2 regions of the Micromonospora sp. CA-240977 genome follow, and region 2 is predicted to be linked to the other one. Evidence: riboswitches for the same ligand, from Rfam matches in the RefSeq annotation. Region 2 holds a riboswitch; the other holds the start of a gene.
The links. Region 2 has a riboswitch for ZMP and ZTP ahead of ACQPWW_RS08390 (bifunctional 5,10-methylenetetrahydrofolate dehydrogenase/5,10-methenyltetrahydrofolate cyclohydrolase). Riboswitches for the same ligand answer to the same signal wherever they lie in the genome.

Region 1 (6,889 bases), 2.1 Mb from region 2:
CGGCCGAGCTGGCCGACCGGTACGAGGCGGTCGTCTCGTTGTACGGGCACGTGGCCGCCCCGGACGGGCGGGGCTGGCGGGAGGAGAGCGGCGACGCCGGGCTGGGCACCTCCGGCAGCGGGGACGTGCTCGCCGGGTTGCTGGCGGGGTTGCTGTCCCGGGGCGCCGACCCGGCGCAGGCCGCCTGCTGGGGGTCGTTCGCGCACGCCGTGAGCGGTCAGCGGCTGATCCCCCGGTACGGCCGGATCGGCTTCCTCGCCCGGGAGTTGCTCGACGAGATCCCCGGAACGCTGTCGATGGTCTGATCGGCCGATATCCGCTGTTTCCGCATTTGACCTGCTGGGTACCGGATTCACACCAGACGAGATCCAGGGAGGTCATACCCGTGTCGACCGATGCCATCGTCCTGCTCAAAGAGGACCACAAGGAGATGCGCCGCCTCTTCAAGGCCTTCCAGGACGCCGAGGAGGGGCCGGCGAGCCAGCGGCAGAAGCTGGTGAACCAGATCCTGGAGGCCCTCACCGTGCACACGTACCTCGAGAACGAGGTCATGTACCCGGAGGTCCGCCGCCTGCTGCCCGACCTGGAGGACGACATCCTCGAGTCGTACGAGGAGCACCACGTCGCCGACGTGCTCTGCGCCGAGTTGGCAAGCATGGACGCCAGCGACGAACGCTTCACCGCCAAGACGACGGTGCTGATCGAGAACGTCACCCACCACGTCGAGGAGGAAGAGGAGGAGTGGTTCCCGAAGGTCCGCGACGCCCTGGGCCGTAAGCAGTTGCAGGAGATCGGCGAGAAGATGATCGCGCTGCGGGCGGACGCCCCGCGGACCCCCACCGCTCCGAAGGCGATCAAGAAGGCGATGGACGCGATGACCGCCTGAGTCGACCACGGACACCGAGGGGCCCGGCGTGCTGCCGGGCCCCTCGTCGTGCGTGGTCAGCTGCCCGAACCCGGCTCGGCCATGTGCCGGTGCTGCTCGGACTTGAGCCTGTCCGGGATGATCTTGCCGGCCGCGGTCTGCACCTTGTTCATCAGCGAACCCGCGGTGACCGTCTGATCGCCCTTCATCAGCGCCTCGAAGCCCTGCGCGGCCACCTTGGCCGGGTCGTCCTTCGAGCCCGAGCCGACCCGGGTGTCCGCCATGTCGGCCCGGTCGAAGAACGCCGTGTCGGTCGGCCCGGGCATCAACGCGGTCACCGTGACGCCGGTGTCCTTCAGCTCGTTGCGCAGCGCCTCGGCGAAGGACTGCACGAACGACTTGGAGGCGTTGTACACCGCCTGGAACGGCCCCGGCATGGTCGAGGCGATCGACGAGGTGAACAACACCCGACCCGCGCCCCGCTCGACCATGCCGGGCAGCAGCCGCTTCGCCAGGTGCACCGTCGAGCGCACGTTGAGGTCGACGATCTCCAACTCGTCGCGCAGGTCGGTCCCGCCGACGAAGGCGCCGCCGGCGCCCCGGCCGGCGTTGAGCGCCAGGGCGTCCACCGGACGCCCGGTGGCGGCGATCGCCGAGGCCAGCTCCTCCACGCCCTGCTCCCGGGCCAGGTCGACGCGGACGGGCTGGACCTGTGGGCCGCCGTCGCGGCGCAGCTTCTCGGCCGCCGCCGAGATGCCGTCGTCCTCGGCGACCACGACCAGGTCGAAGCCGTGCTCGGCGAACTGCGCGGCCAGCTCGTACCCGATTCCGCTGGACGCCCCGGTCACCACGGCGAGCGGCCGGTCGGTGGACGGTGTGGTCATGATGGGTGACTCCTCTCCTGCGGGTGGCGTACCCGCTCATTAGGAGGTGCCCCCACATCGGCCGGGCAACCCTTCCGGCGCGTGGCGTACGGAGGTCGCCCGGGACGGCCCCGGCCGGCCCGGTAGGATCGGCGCGGGCCGTTACTGGCGCGTGGGGATGGACAACCATCGGGGAGCGGCCCCGTCACGAGGACGTTTGCCGAGCGCCTGGGCCTTCCCGCACGTCTGTTGGAGGTCGCATGTCGCACAACGCCGAGTCCACCGCATTCCGTAGTGCCCTCGAGGTGATCCGGGCCGTCGAACCGCGGGTCGCCGACGCCATCGGCGCCGAGCTGACCGACCAGCGGGAGTCGCTCAAGCTCATCGCCAGCGAGAACTACGCCTCCCCGGCGACCCTGCTGGCCATGGGCAACTGGTTCAGCGACAAGTACGCCGAGGGCACCGTCGGCCGCCGGTTCTACGCCGGCTGCCAGAACGTCGACACCGTCGAGGCGCTCGCCGCCGAACATGCCCGGGAGCTGTTCGGCGCCCCGCACGCGTACGTGCAGCCGCACTCGGGCATCGACGCCAACCTGGTGGCCTTCTGGGCGGTGCTGGCCGACCGGGTCGAGTCCCCCGCGCTGAAGAAGGCGCAGGTCCGCCAGGTCAACGACCTCACCGAGGCCGACTGGTTCGCGCTGCGCCGCGAGCTGGGCAACCAGCGGATGCTCGGCATGTCGCTGGACGCCGGCGGTCACCTCACCCACGGTTTCCGGCCGAACATCTCCGGCAAGATGTTCGACCAGCGCAGCTACGGCACCGACCCGGCGACCGGCCTGATCGACTACGACCGGGTCGCCGAGGCCGCCCGCGAGTTCAAGCCGCTGATCCTGGTCGGCGGTTACTCGGCGTACCCGCGGAAGGTGAACTTCCGGATCCTGCGGGAGATCGCCGACTCGGTCGGCGCCACCTTCATGGTCGACATGGCGCACTTCGCCGGCCTGGTCGCCGGCAAGGTGTTCACCGGCGACTTCGACCCGGTGCCGCACGCGCACATCGTCACCACCACCACCCACAAGTCGCTGCGCGGCCCGCGCGGCGGCATGGTGCTCTGCCAGCCGGAGCTGGCCGACCAGGTGGACCGCGGCTGCCCGATGGTGCTCGGTGGCCCGCTGCCGCACGTGATGGCCGCGAAGGCCGTCGCCCTCGCGGAGGCCCGCCGCCCCGACTTCGCCGACTACGCCCAGCGGATCGTGGACAACGCGCAGGCACTCGCCGAGGGGCTGCTGCGCCGGGGCGCGAAGCTGGTCACCGGTGGCACCGACAACCACCTGGTGCTGATCGACGTGTCCGGCTACGGGCTCACCGGCCGGCAGGCCGAACAGGCGCTGCTCGACTCCGGCATCGTCACCAACCGCAACTCGGTCCCGCAGGACCCGAACGGGGCCTGGTACACGTCCGGCATCCGGATCGGCACCCCGGCGCTGACCACCCGGGGCCTGGGCACCGCCGAGATGGACCAGACCGCGGAGCTGATCCACACCGTGCTGACCCAGACCACGGCCGGCGCCAACGCCGACGGCACCCCGTCCAAGGCGAAGTACACGCTCGACGCCGACCTGGCCGACAAGATCGCCCGGCAGGCGACCGACCTGCTGGCCCCGCACCCGCTCTACCCGGCCATCGACCTGGCCTGACGGCTCGTCCGGGTGGGTCGCGACACCCGCCCCACCGAACGACGTGCCGCTGAGTCATGACGATGACTCAGCGGCACGTCGCTGTCAGGAGCAACGGCGAGGCCGGGCCGCGCCTCAGGCCAGGGGACGCTTCAGGTGGTAGCGGTGCACCTCGGTGCTGCCCTGGACGTTGTTCACGTCCTCGGCCGCGGAGACCAGCTCCCACCCCTCCCGACCGGCGCGGTTGAGGTGCGCGATGGCGGTGTCACCGTAGGCGGTGATGTCCTTGCGGGACCCGTCCGGGGCGTACCAGACGAACGAGACGTGGAAATTGCGGCCCTGTCCCTGATAGCGGCGGACGAGCAGGGCGTACTCCCAGGCAACCATGCGGCCCATTATGACCGTCCACCCAGGACGACGGTACGCCGGCCGTCGCGCATTGCCATCCGGTGAACGCGGTGTGTCAGCCCGCGAGTCGTCCCGCGATCGGCCCGTCCGGCGGTCACCTCTGACGACCTTCGTGGCCTCAGCCGGACGGCCGATGGCGTCGGCGTCGGCGTCGGCGTCGGCGTCGGCGTCGGCGTCGGCGTCGGCGTCGGCGTCGGCGTCGGCGTCGGCGTCGGCGTCGGCCAAAGCGTGCCCGGCGGCGGTGAGGTCACCGGCCTGGAGGTAGGCGCGGGCGGCGTCACCGGCACCGCGCCGGGTCCACGCGGTGGCGGGCAGGTCGGCGGCCAGACGGTCGGCGCGGCGGCGGTTCGTCCTCGCTACTCGGCACGGGAATCATGACCTTGAAACGGCCGCGGCCAAATTAACGGCAACCACGGTTGCGGCGCCAACGAAGTGTGTTAGAACGGTGGTGAGGTGAATTCGTCAATGCCCACTCGTGCCGTGTTTGTTCTCGTCGGCGTCGCTGTCGGTGCCCTCCTCCTGAGCTGGCTGGTCGGACGATCAGTGCAGCGACTCACCCGAGGCCGCTTCGAACGTTTTCTGAGTATGGCCCAGGTGCGCAGCCAACGCGCGTTCAGCACCCTGGCGGTGGCCTCGGCGTTGTATTACGCATTGCCAGTGGCGGGGCTACCGCCCGAAGCGCTCTTTCATCTCCGCCACTGGGATCAACTTGTGGCGATCGGGACCGCGGGCTGGTTCGTCACCAAGCTCTTACATGTTGCCGAGGAGCTCGTTTTCCGGCGCTACCCCCGCACGCCCGCGGACGAACGAATCCGACGGACACGCACACAAACCAAGGTGATCGGGCAGACCATTGTTGCCCTCGTAGTCCTGCTCACAGTTGGCCTGATGCTTCTGACCTTCCGCCCAGTTCGGGTGCTGGGAATCACCGTCATAGCATCTGCTGGCGTTTTCACTTTATTGGTCGGAGTCACTGCACGACAAGCCCTTCAGATGGCAATATCCAGCATCCAGATGGCCTTCAGTGGCGCATTGCACGCCGACGATGTCCTCGTTGTCGAAGGCAACTGGGGGCAGGTCGAGGAGATTGAACTCACCCACGTCGTGGTTCGAACCTGGGATAAGCGCAGACTAGTCATACCGAGCACGTATTTTACCAGTAAGCCGTACGAGAACTGGACTCGCTTCGGTGGCACCGTCGCCGGTTCGGTGGATCTGATCCTGGACTACACTGCCGACCTCAAAGAGTTGCGGGATGAAGCGCAGCGGCTACTGGAAGCATCGACTGCGTGGGATCGCAATGACTGGGAGCTTCAGATGACAGACATGGGCCAACAATCCGTAACCGTGCGCATTACCGTTACGGCCAGGGATGGAGCGAGTGCCTGGAACCTGCGGTGCGAAATGCGCGAAGGGATGGTCGAATTCCTCCGAACCCATCACCCGCAGTGGATGCCTCGTCGTCCCAAGTTCGAGGCTTGACAGGGCCCCGCGGTATGCCGATGAGCTGCCGAAACTCCACATCACGCAAGTGCGGCTGAAGTACGAGAAAGCACATGAGCCGCGTCGCCGTCGGCCGCGCGGGAGCGTCAGACCAGGGCGGGGGTCTGGGCGTGGATGTGGAAACGCAGCGAGCGGGCGTCGGTGAAGCACTCCCGCATCGGGCGCACCAGATCCCGGTGCTCGGGGCTGCGTTCCCAGGCCTCGAAGTCGGCAAGGGTCACCCACTCGCTGGTGATCAACCACTGCTCCGGGTCGGTCGACGAGCGGCACACCTGGTCGACAAGGTGTCCCGGCACCCCGTCGGCGACCAGGTGCCGCACCTGCTCGTAGGCGGCGAGGAACTCTTCGGTGCGCGGCTCCGGCACCCGCACCAGGAACACCACCCGCGCCCGCTGTCCGCTCATGGCGTCTCTCCCCTCATCGGCACCGCCCCGCGCAGGACCAGCGCACTGTTGAACCCGTCGAAACCCCGCGCGCAGACCAGCGCGAGCCGGCTGCGCGGCTGGCGGTGCTCGCGCAGGAAGTCCAGTTCGCACCCCTCGGCGACCTCCTGCGGGCCGGCCGACGCGGGCAGCGTGTCGTGCGCGAAGGCGAGCAGCGCGGTGGCCACGTCCAACGCCGACCCGCCCTGGTACGCCCGCCCGGTCAGCGGCTTCTGCGTCGTCACCGGGACCGGCCGGTCGGCGAACACGGCGCGCAGCGCCTCGGCCTCGCTGCGGTCGTAACGGCGTACGCCGAGGGCGTCGGGCAGCACCACGTCGATCCCGGCCGCCGCGACGCCGGCCCGGTCCAGGGCCAGCCGCATCGCCCGCGCGTACTGCGTCGGGTCGCCGGCACTGTCCGCCGTGGTGTGCGCGGCGTCGTGGGTGGATCCCCACCCGCTCACCTCGCCGTAGACCCGGGCGCCCCGGGCGAGGGCGTGCCCCAACTCCTCCACCACGAACACCGCGCCGCCCTCGGCCGGCAGGTAGCCGCTGGCCGAGGCGTCGAACGGCCGGTACGCCCGCTGCGGATCGGCGACGTCGCTGAGCAGCCCGGACCGCAGCTGGCACGCCAGCGCGTACGGGCTGAGCGGGCACTCGGTGGCCCCGGCGATCACCACCGGGGTGCCCCGGCGTACCGCGCGGGCGGCGTGCGCGAGGCTGTCCAGCCCGCCGGCCGCCTCCGCGACCAGCACCCCGCTCGGGCCCTTGAACTGGTGGTGGATGGAGAGTTGCCCGACGCTCGCCGCGTAGAACCAGGCTATCGACTGGTACGCCCCGACGGTGCGCGACGACCCGCCCCAGAGCCGTTGCAGCTCCCGCTGGCCGAACAGGTTGCCCCCGGACGAGCTGGCCAGGGTCACCGCGTAGCCGTACGGGTCGGGGGCCCGGTCGGGCAGGCCGGCGTCGGCAAGCGCCAGCCGGGTCGCCGCGAAGCCGAGGTGCGTCCACCTGTCGGTCTGCACCACCTGCCGACTGTCGGCGTAGGAGTCGGCGGTGAAGCCGGGCACCTCCCCGCCGAGGCGGGTCGGATAGCCGGCCGGGTCGAACAGGGTGATCGGTCCGGTCCGGCGGGTGCCGGCCAGCACCGTT
Region 2 (6,889 bases):
CGGCACCATCGGCTTCATGATGGACTGCGACACGACCGGTGTGGAGCCGGACCTGGCGCTGGTCAAGTTCAAGAAGCTGGTCGGCGGCGGCTCGATGCAGATCGTCAACCAGACGGTGCCGCGCGCCCTGCGCAGCCTCGGCTACCCCGAGGAGCAGGTCGAGGCGATCGTCGAGCACATCGCCGACCACGGTCACGTCGTGGACGCCCCGGGCCTCAAGCCGGAGCACTACCCGGTCTTTGACTGCGCCATGGGCGAGCGGACGATCGCCCCGATGGGTCACGTGCGGATGATGGCGGCCATCCAGCCGTTCGTCTCCGGGGCCATCTCCAAGACGGTCAACATGCCGGAGGCGGCCACCGTCGAGGACGTCGAGAAGATCTACTTCGAGGGCTGGAAGCTCGGCCTCAAGGCGCTGGCGATCTACCGGGACAACTGCAAGGTCGGTCAGCCGCTCTCGGTGGCCAAGTCCAACAAGGCCACCGAGCCGGCCGCCGTCGAGGCCGCGCCGGTCGCCGTGGAGAAGGTCATCGAGTACCGGCCGGTGCGTAAGCGCCTGCCGAAGAAGCGCCCGTCCGAGACGGTCAGCTTCTCCGTCGGTGGCGCCGAGGGCTACCTCACCGCGTCGTCCTACCCGGACGACGGCCTCGGCGAGGTCTTCCTGAAGATGTCCAAGCAGGGCTCGACCCTGGCCGGCGTGATGGACGCCTTCTCGGTGGCCATCAGCATCGGCCTCCAGTACGGCGTGCCGCTGGAGACGTTCGTCAGCAAGTTCACCAACATGCGCTTCGAGCCGGCCGGCATGACCGACGACCCGGACGTGCGGATGGCGGCCTCGGTGATGGACTACATCTTCCGTCGCCTGGCGCTGGACTTCCTGCCCTACGAGCGCCGCGCCGAGCTGGGCATCTTCACCGCCTCGGAGCGGGCCGCCCAGTTGCGGGCCGAGGCCGACGCGGAGGCCGCCGCCGTCACCGGCGTCGAGCTCACCGCGATGGCGTCCTCGGCACCGGTGGAGGCCCCGGCCAAGTCGGAGGCCGTCGCCCAGCCGGCCCAGGAGATGGCCGACGTGGCCGCCGCCAAGCCGGCGCCGAGCGTGGGCTCCAGCACCGAACTGCTGGAGGCCGTCATCGGCAAGGCCGCCGACGCGCCGCTCTGCTTCACCTGCGGTACGAAGATGCGCCCCGCGGGCAGCTGCTACGTCTGCGAGGGCTGCGGCTCCACCAGCGGCTGCAGCTGACGTACGTCTAACGCGGCGCTGCCCCGGTCTCCCTCGCGGGAGGTCGGGGCAGCGCCGTTTCCGGATCTCGTCCCTCATGATCAAGTGATGAGAAGTAGGTAAAGGATGGCCCTGGGGCCTACTTTTCATCACTTGATCATGGGAAGTGCGACGGTCTGGGCGGCCGAGGACCTGACCTGGGTGCCCGCCGGGCTGCTGCACCGGCGGTTCCTGGGCTGGGTGCGGTGAGTCTCGGCGACCGGGCTACTGGTTCGCGCGTTCGGCGGCGCGGACGGCGTTGCGGAACAGCATCGCGACGGTGGTCGGACCGACCCCGCCGACCCGGGGCGTGATGGCGCCGGCGACCTCGGCGCACGCTTCGTCCACGTCCGGCAGGAGGCGCCGGCCTTCGTAGCGGACGCCGGCGCCGATGACGACGGCGCCGGGCTTGACGTGCTCAGGCCGCACGATCCCGGGTACGCCGGCGGCGGCGACCAGAATGTCGGCACGCCGGGTGTAGCGGGGCCAGTCGGGCACGCCGGTGTGGACGACGGTGACGGCGGCGTTGGCGGTCGGACGCTTCTGGGCGAGCAGCATCGCCAGGGGGCGGCCCAGGGTGGCGCCCCGGCCGAGGATGACGACCTCCCGGCCGGCGACGGGGATCTGGTGGTACGCCAGGAGAGCTTCGATGCCGGCGGGGGTGCACGGCAGCGGGCCGGGCAGACCGACGGCGAGACGCCCCATGTTCAGCGGGTGCATGCCGTCGACGTCCTTGTCCGGGTCGATGGTCAGCAGCGCGGCGTCGTAGTCCAGATGCCCCGGAACGGGGTACTGCACGAGGATGCCGTGCACGGCCGGATCGGTGTTGAAGCGGGCGATGGCCCGGTGCAGATCCGCCTGGGCGACGGTGGCGGGCAGGTGCACGTGCGGGGAGGCGAACCCGAGTTCGGCCGCCTGCCGCTGCTTGATAGCGATGTAACCGGCGCTGGCGTCGTCGTCGCCGACGAGGATGGTGGCGAGGCTCGGGGTGATCCCGCGGTCGCGCAGGCGGGCGGCAGCGGCGGCGGTCTCGGCCAGGACGGCTTCGGCGACGGGTGCGCCCGGCAGGAGGCGGGCAGCGCTCGACGGGGTGGGGTGCTCGGCGGATTCGCTGGTCGTGGTCATGATGGTCCCTCGACGCAGGCGCCCAGGCGGTCGACGCCCGCGAGAGGCTCCCCGATGGTTCCACCATCCCCGTGCCGCCAGTCGCCGGTGCTTCGATGATGCCGCATCACCAGGCCAACTGCCCAACCGGACCAGCAGCGCCGCCCTCCGCGTCGGGGGCGTGCTGCCGTTCGTCCGGACTGGTGCCCGCCGACCGCGCCGGGCGGGCAGGCGCGGGGGGTCAATCAGTCGGCAGGAGTGGGCGCATGAACGTCCGCTCGTACCGTACGACGCAGCCCGAGGTTTCGCGGATGCGATCAGCCTCGACGAACTCCGGGTCGTTGCCGAACAGTGCGCGGTACCGCTCGTAAGCCGCCAGGCTCTCGAAGCTGAACAGCGCCTCGGCCTTGTCGCTGGCGCCCTCGGCGGGCAGGAAGTAGCCGTGGTGCACGCCACCGTGCTTGGCAACCAGCCGCATCCAGGTTCGAGCGAAGTCTTCGAACACATCGATCTGAGTGGGGTCGATGGTGTAGTGCACGACGCAGGTGATCACGGCCTCACCATACGGGCCGGCGGTCATGTCGGATGGCTCGGTAACACCCGTGCTCCGACTGACGAAGAAGGAGTGTGCAGGCTACGAGAGGACGGCCCGTGAGTGAGCCCAGCGGAGCCGATGATGACATTTCCGGGATCGGGGCCGATCCGGTGGCCTTCGAGGTCTTCTACCGGCGGCACGTGGAGGCGGTGGGCCGGTTCGTGGCGCGGCGGGTCGACGATCCCCACCTCGCGGCCGACCTGACCGCCGACGTGTTCCTGGCGGTGATCGAGTCGGCGGCCAGCTACCGGCCGGAGCGGGGTAGCCAGGTCGGCTGGCTGTACGGGGTGGCCCGCAACGTCATCGGCGACGAGCGGCGTCGGGCGGCCCAACGACTGCGGGTGACCGGCCGACTGGCCGGACGACGGGACCTCGGCCCCGACGACATCACCCGCATCGAGGAGCGGATCGACGCCGAGTCGGCGGCCCGCCGCACCTGTCGGGCGCTGAGCGAGCTACCCGAGGGCACCCGAACGCTCGTCGAACTCGTCGCCGTGGACGGCCTCACCGTCGCGGACGCGGCGACAGTGCTCGGGATGTCGCCGGTCGCCGCCCGGGTCCGCCTGCATCGTGCCCGCCGCGTCGTCCGCGCCGTGCTCGCCCGCCCGGTCACCACCCTCGCCTGAAACGGAGATGACGATGAACGAGACCGAACGATCGCCGCAGGGTTTCGAGGAGCAGCTCCTCCGGGATCTGAGCGCACACGTGGCCCAACGGGCCGAGGTGGTGTCCGTGGCCCGTCCCGCCAGACGCCGGAGCCTGTTCCCGCGCGGTTGGCGCCTCGCGGGAGCATTCGGGCTGGCCGTGACGGTGACCGCAGGTGCGCTTGCGGCCCAGACGATGGGGGTGGGCGACCACCCGCCGCCCTCGGCCAGCGCGTCGGAGATCTTCCACCTGGCGGCCGACGCGGCCCGGCAACAGCCTGAGCTCACCGCCCGGCCCGACCAGTACGTCTTCACCGAATCCCTGGCGACGATCCGGGACCTGCCGGACAGCGGCCCGTACCAGACCATCCGGAACCAACTGTGGCAGTCGGCCGGCGGAGTCGCGCACACGCAGAGACGCTACCGGCCGGAGGCCGATCCGAACGGGTGGAGCGAGCTGACGGTGCTGCGGATGAGTGATGCCGCCGATCCCGAGAAGGATCTCGACGCGTTCCCGCCGCCGGCGTACCACGGCGACCTGCCCTCCGATCCGGACACGCTGCTTCGCTACCTGCGCGAACACCCGGTCGACCTGCATCTCCCCGAAGGGGCCGACGAGGAGGCCGTCTACGGGGACGAAAGTATGGCGTACACCACGGCGCGGTCGATGGTCCGTGGCGACTACGTGCCGCCCCGCGCGCTCGCGGCGTTGTTCGAAGTGCTGGCGCGGGAACCCGGAGCGGTAGTCATATCGGGTGATGTGGTGGACGCGGCCGGTCGACACGGGGTGGCGATCCGGATGCCCGGCGTGATCGGTGGTAACGAAGACCTTCTCTTCGACCGAGACACCCACGTATTCCTCGGCACCAGGAGTTCGGTGGTGCGAAACGGCAAAGAGTCCCTGTTCGCGGCGGTCGCGCTCCTGCGCATCGCCATCGTCGACCGGCCGGGCCAGCTGCCCTGAGCGGTGATGGCCCGGCGCCGGTCGTCGAGCGGGTTCAGGGCTGGACGAACAGGGGCCCGTAGTTCGAGCGGAACATCTGCTCGCCCAGGCGGCGCATCACCAGGTCGCGGAGCGCGGGCGGAAGCCCGGTGGCAGTGTCGCGGCGGTGGGTCTGGCTGAGCACCCAGTCGGTACGCGGGCGTCGCCGCGCCTCGTACCCGCGTAACGCGTCAGCGACGGAGTCGGCGGTGGCCAACGACGACGCGAGCACTGACGCGTCCTCCAGGGCCATCGCCGCGCCCTGGGCCATGTTCGGCGAGGTGGCGTGGGCGGCGTCGCCGATCAGCAGCACCGGCCCGCGGGACCAGGAGTCGAGCACGACCTCCTGGTTCGGCCCGGCGTGCAGGGTGCTGTCGTCGTGGTCGAGGGCCTTGAGCATGGTGGCGGCCGGCTCGGGGAACGTCGCGGCCACCTCGTCGCGCCAGCCGGGCCGGTCGGCCACCGGGCCGTCGTTGTAGTAGCAGTACGTCTGCTCGGCGCTGATCGGGATCGTCAGGAACTGCCTCCCGCGCCCCAACTGCACCGACCAGACCGGCTCGTCGTCGATGCGGGGAGCCACCCAGCGGTACGCGTACTGGCCGAGGTTGCGGGCCGCCCGCCCGTCGAAGGCGAGCCGCCGGACCGTCGAGTTGACGCCGTCCGCGCCGATCACCAGGTCGTACCGCTCGGTGCTGTCGTCGTCGAACTCGACGGCGACCAGGTCGCCCTCGTGGGCCAACGCGACCGGCTGGCGGCCCCAGCGGATCGGGGTGTCTCCGACACCGGCGAGCAGCGCCCGGTGCAGTTGTGCCCGGGGCAGCGACACGCACGGCCCGACCCCCTGCCACAGCGCCGCCACGTCGATGTCGAAGAGGCGGCGTCCGCGCTGGTTGGCGCTGCGCTGCCGGGTGATCTCCACGGCGACGTCCGCGACCGGCTCCCGCAGCCCGAGGACGTCGAGCATGCGCGTCGCGTTGCCGGTGAGGTAGATGCCGGTGCCGGAGTCGGTCGGCCCGGCGGCCCGCTCGACCACGTCGACAGTCGCGCCCCAGTCGCGCAGGGCGGCCACCGTCGCCAACCCGGCGACACCGCCGCCGACGATCAGTACCCGGACATCGTTACCCCGCACGACACGTTCCTCCCCGTCGCCCAGGCCGGTTGAGCTGCTGCTCAACGGTTCGGCCGCCGCAGCACTCTAGAAGGCGGGTGAGTCGGCACACGGGTACGGGGGCTGAATTATCGAGGAATGGGCTGCGACGATGAGGGCATGACGACCGCTGAGGCGTACGCCGAGTTCGGCAGCCGCGAGGCGCGTGGGGTGTCGCCCACCTACGAGCGTCTGTCGGCGGCCGTCGCCCGGGACGACGCCCTGCTCGCCCTGCTCGACGCGCTCCCGCCCGGCAAACGACAGCCGAATCTGCTGTTCGGTGTCGTGCGCTGGCTCGGCGGCCCGGTCGACGACCCGGTCGCGTTCCACGATTTCACTGTGACGCACTGGCCGGCCATCGAGGCGGAGGTGCGCACCCGGGCCACCCAGACCAACGAGAGCGGCCGGTGCGCGGTCCTGCTGCCGGTGCTCGCCGCGTTGCCGCAGCCCCTCGCCCTGCTGGAGGTCGGCGCGTCGGCCGGGCTCTGCCTCTACCCCGACCGGTACGCGTACCGCTACGGCGAGCACGAGGTCGGCTCCGGCGAGCCGGTCCTGGAGTGCGCGGCCGACGGGTTGGTGCCGCCGGCCCGCGTACCCCGGGTGGTGTGGCGGGCCGGCCTGGACCTCAACCCGCTCGACGTGACCGACCCCGGCGACGTGTCCTGGTTGGACGCCCTGATCTGGCCGGAGCACGCGCACCGGCGGGCCCGCCTGCGGGCCGCGGCGGGGGTCGCCGCCGCCGACCCTCCGCTGCTGGTCCGCGGTGATCTGGTGGACGACCTGCCGGCGCTTGCCGCCCGCGCGCCGGCCGGCGCGACGCTTGTGGTCTTCCACACGTCAGTGCTCTACCAGGTGCCGCCGCCGCGCCGGGAGGCGTTCGTCCGGCTGGTCCGTGAGCTGCCGGGGCACTGGATCGCGAACGAGGCACCGGAGGTGCTGCCGTACGACGGGTTGCCCGACCCGCCGAGTGAGGCGCTGCACAACGTCCTCGCGCTGGACGGTGCGCCGCTGGCCTGGACCCGGGGGCACGGTCAGGCGATGAGCTGGTTCGCCTGACCGCCGCGCGACCCCGGCGGCCAGCACCGACAGCTCAGCGAGCCGGCTCCGGCATCCGGGCTCTCAGCGCTCGGCTGAACCAGTCCGCCGCCGGCGCGACCGC

Region 1: linked by a shared signal. The riboswitch ahead of ACQPWW_RS18235 (glycine hydroxymethyltransferase) and the one ahead of ACQPWW_RS08390 (bifunctional 5,10-methylenetetrahydrofolate dehydrogenase/5,10-methenyltetrahydrofolate cyclohydrolase) in region 2 are both predicted to bind ZMP and ZTP.

The regions. Positions count from the first base shown of each region.
Region 1 is NZ_CP192055.1:3,923,163-3,930,051, forward strand. Features, by position in the region: gene ACQPWW_RS18220 (NAD(P)H-hydrate dehydratase) at 1-305, shown strand, start outside; gene ACQPWW_RS18225 (hemerythrin domain-containing protein) at 386-886, shown strand; gene ACQPWW_RS18230 (SDR family NAD(P)-dependent oxidoreductase) at 943-1,749, opposite strand; ZMP/ZTP riboswitch at 1,880-1,969, shown strand; gene ACQPWW_RS18235 (glycine hydroxymethyltransferase) at 1,989-3,425, shown strand; gene ACQPWW_RS18240 (hypothetical protein) at 3,540-3,800, opposite strand; gene ACQPWW_RS18245 (mechanosensitive ion channel family protein) at 4,293-5,294, shown strand; gene ACQPWW_RS18250 (antibiotic biosynthesis monooxygenase family protein) at 5,402-5,719, opposite strand; gene ACQPWW_RS18255 (beta-ketoacyl synthase N-terminal-like domain-containing protein) at 5,716-6,889, opposite strand, start outside.
Region 2 is NZ_CP192055.1:1,800,494-1,807,382, forward strand. Features, by position in the region: gene ACQPWW_RS08385 (vitamin B12-dependent ribonucleotide reductase) at 1-1,240, shown strand, start outside; gene ACQPWW_RS08390 (bifunctional 5,10-methylenetetrahydrofolate dehydrogenase/5,10-methenyltetrahydrofolate cyclohydrolase) at 1,484-2,383, opposite strand; ZMP/ZTP riboswitch at 2,397-2,478, opposite strand; gene ACQPWW_RS08395 (NIPSNAP family protein) at 2,604-2,915, opposite strand; gene ACQPWW_RS08400 (RNA polymerase sigma factor) at 3,014-3,583, shown strand; gene ACQPWW_RS08405 (CU044_5270 family protein) at 3,597-4,565, shown strand; gene ACQPWW_RS08410 (FAD-dependent monooxygenase) at 4,600-5,712, opposite strand; gene ACQPWW_RS08415 (DUF2332 domain-containing protein) at 5,851-6,786, shown strand; gene ACQPWW_RS08420 (MerR family transcriptional regulator) at 6,821-6,889, opposite strand, start outside.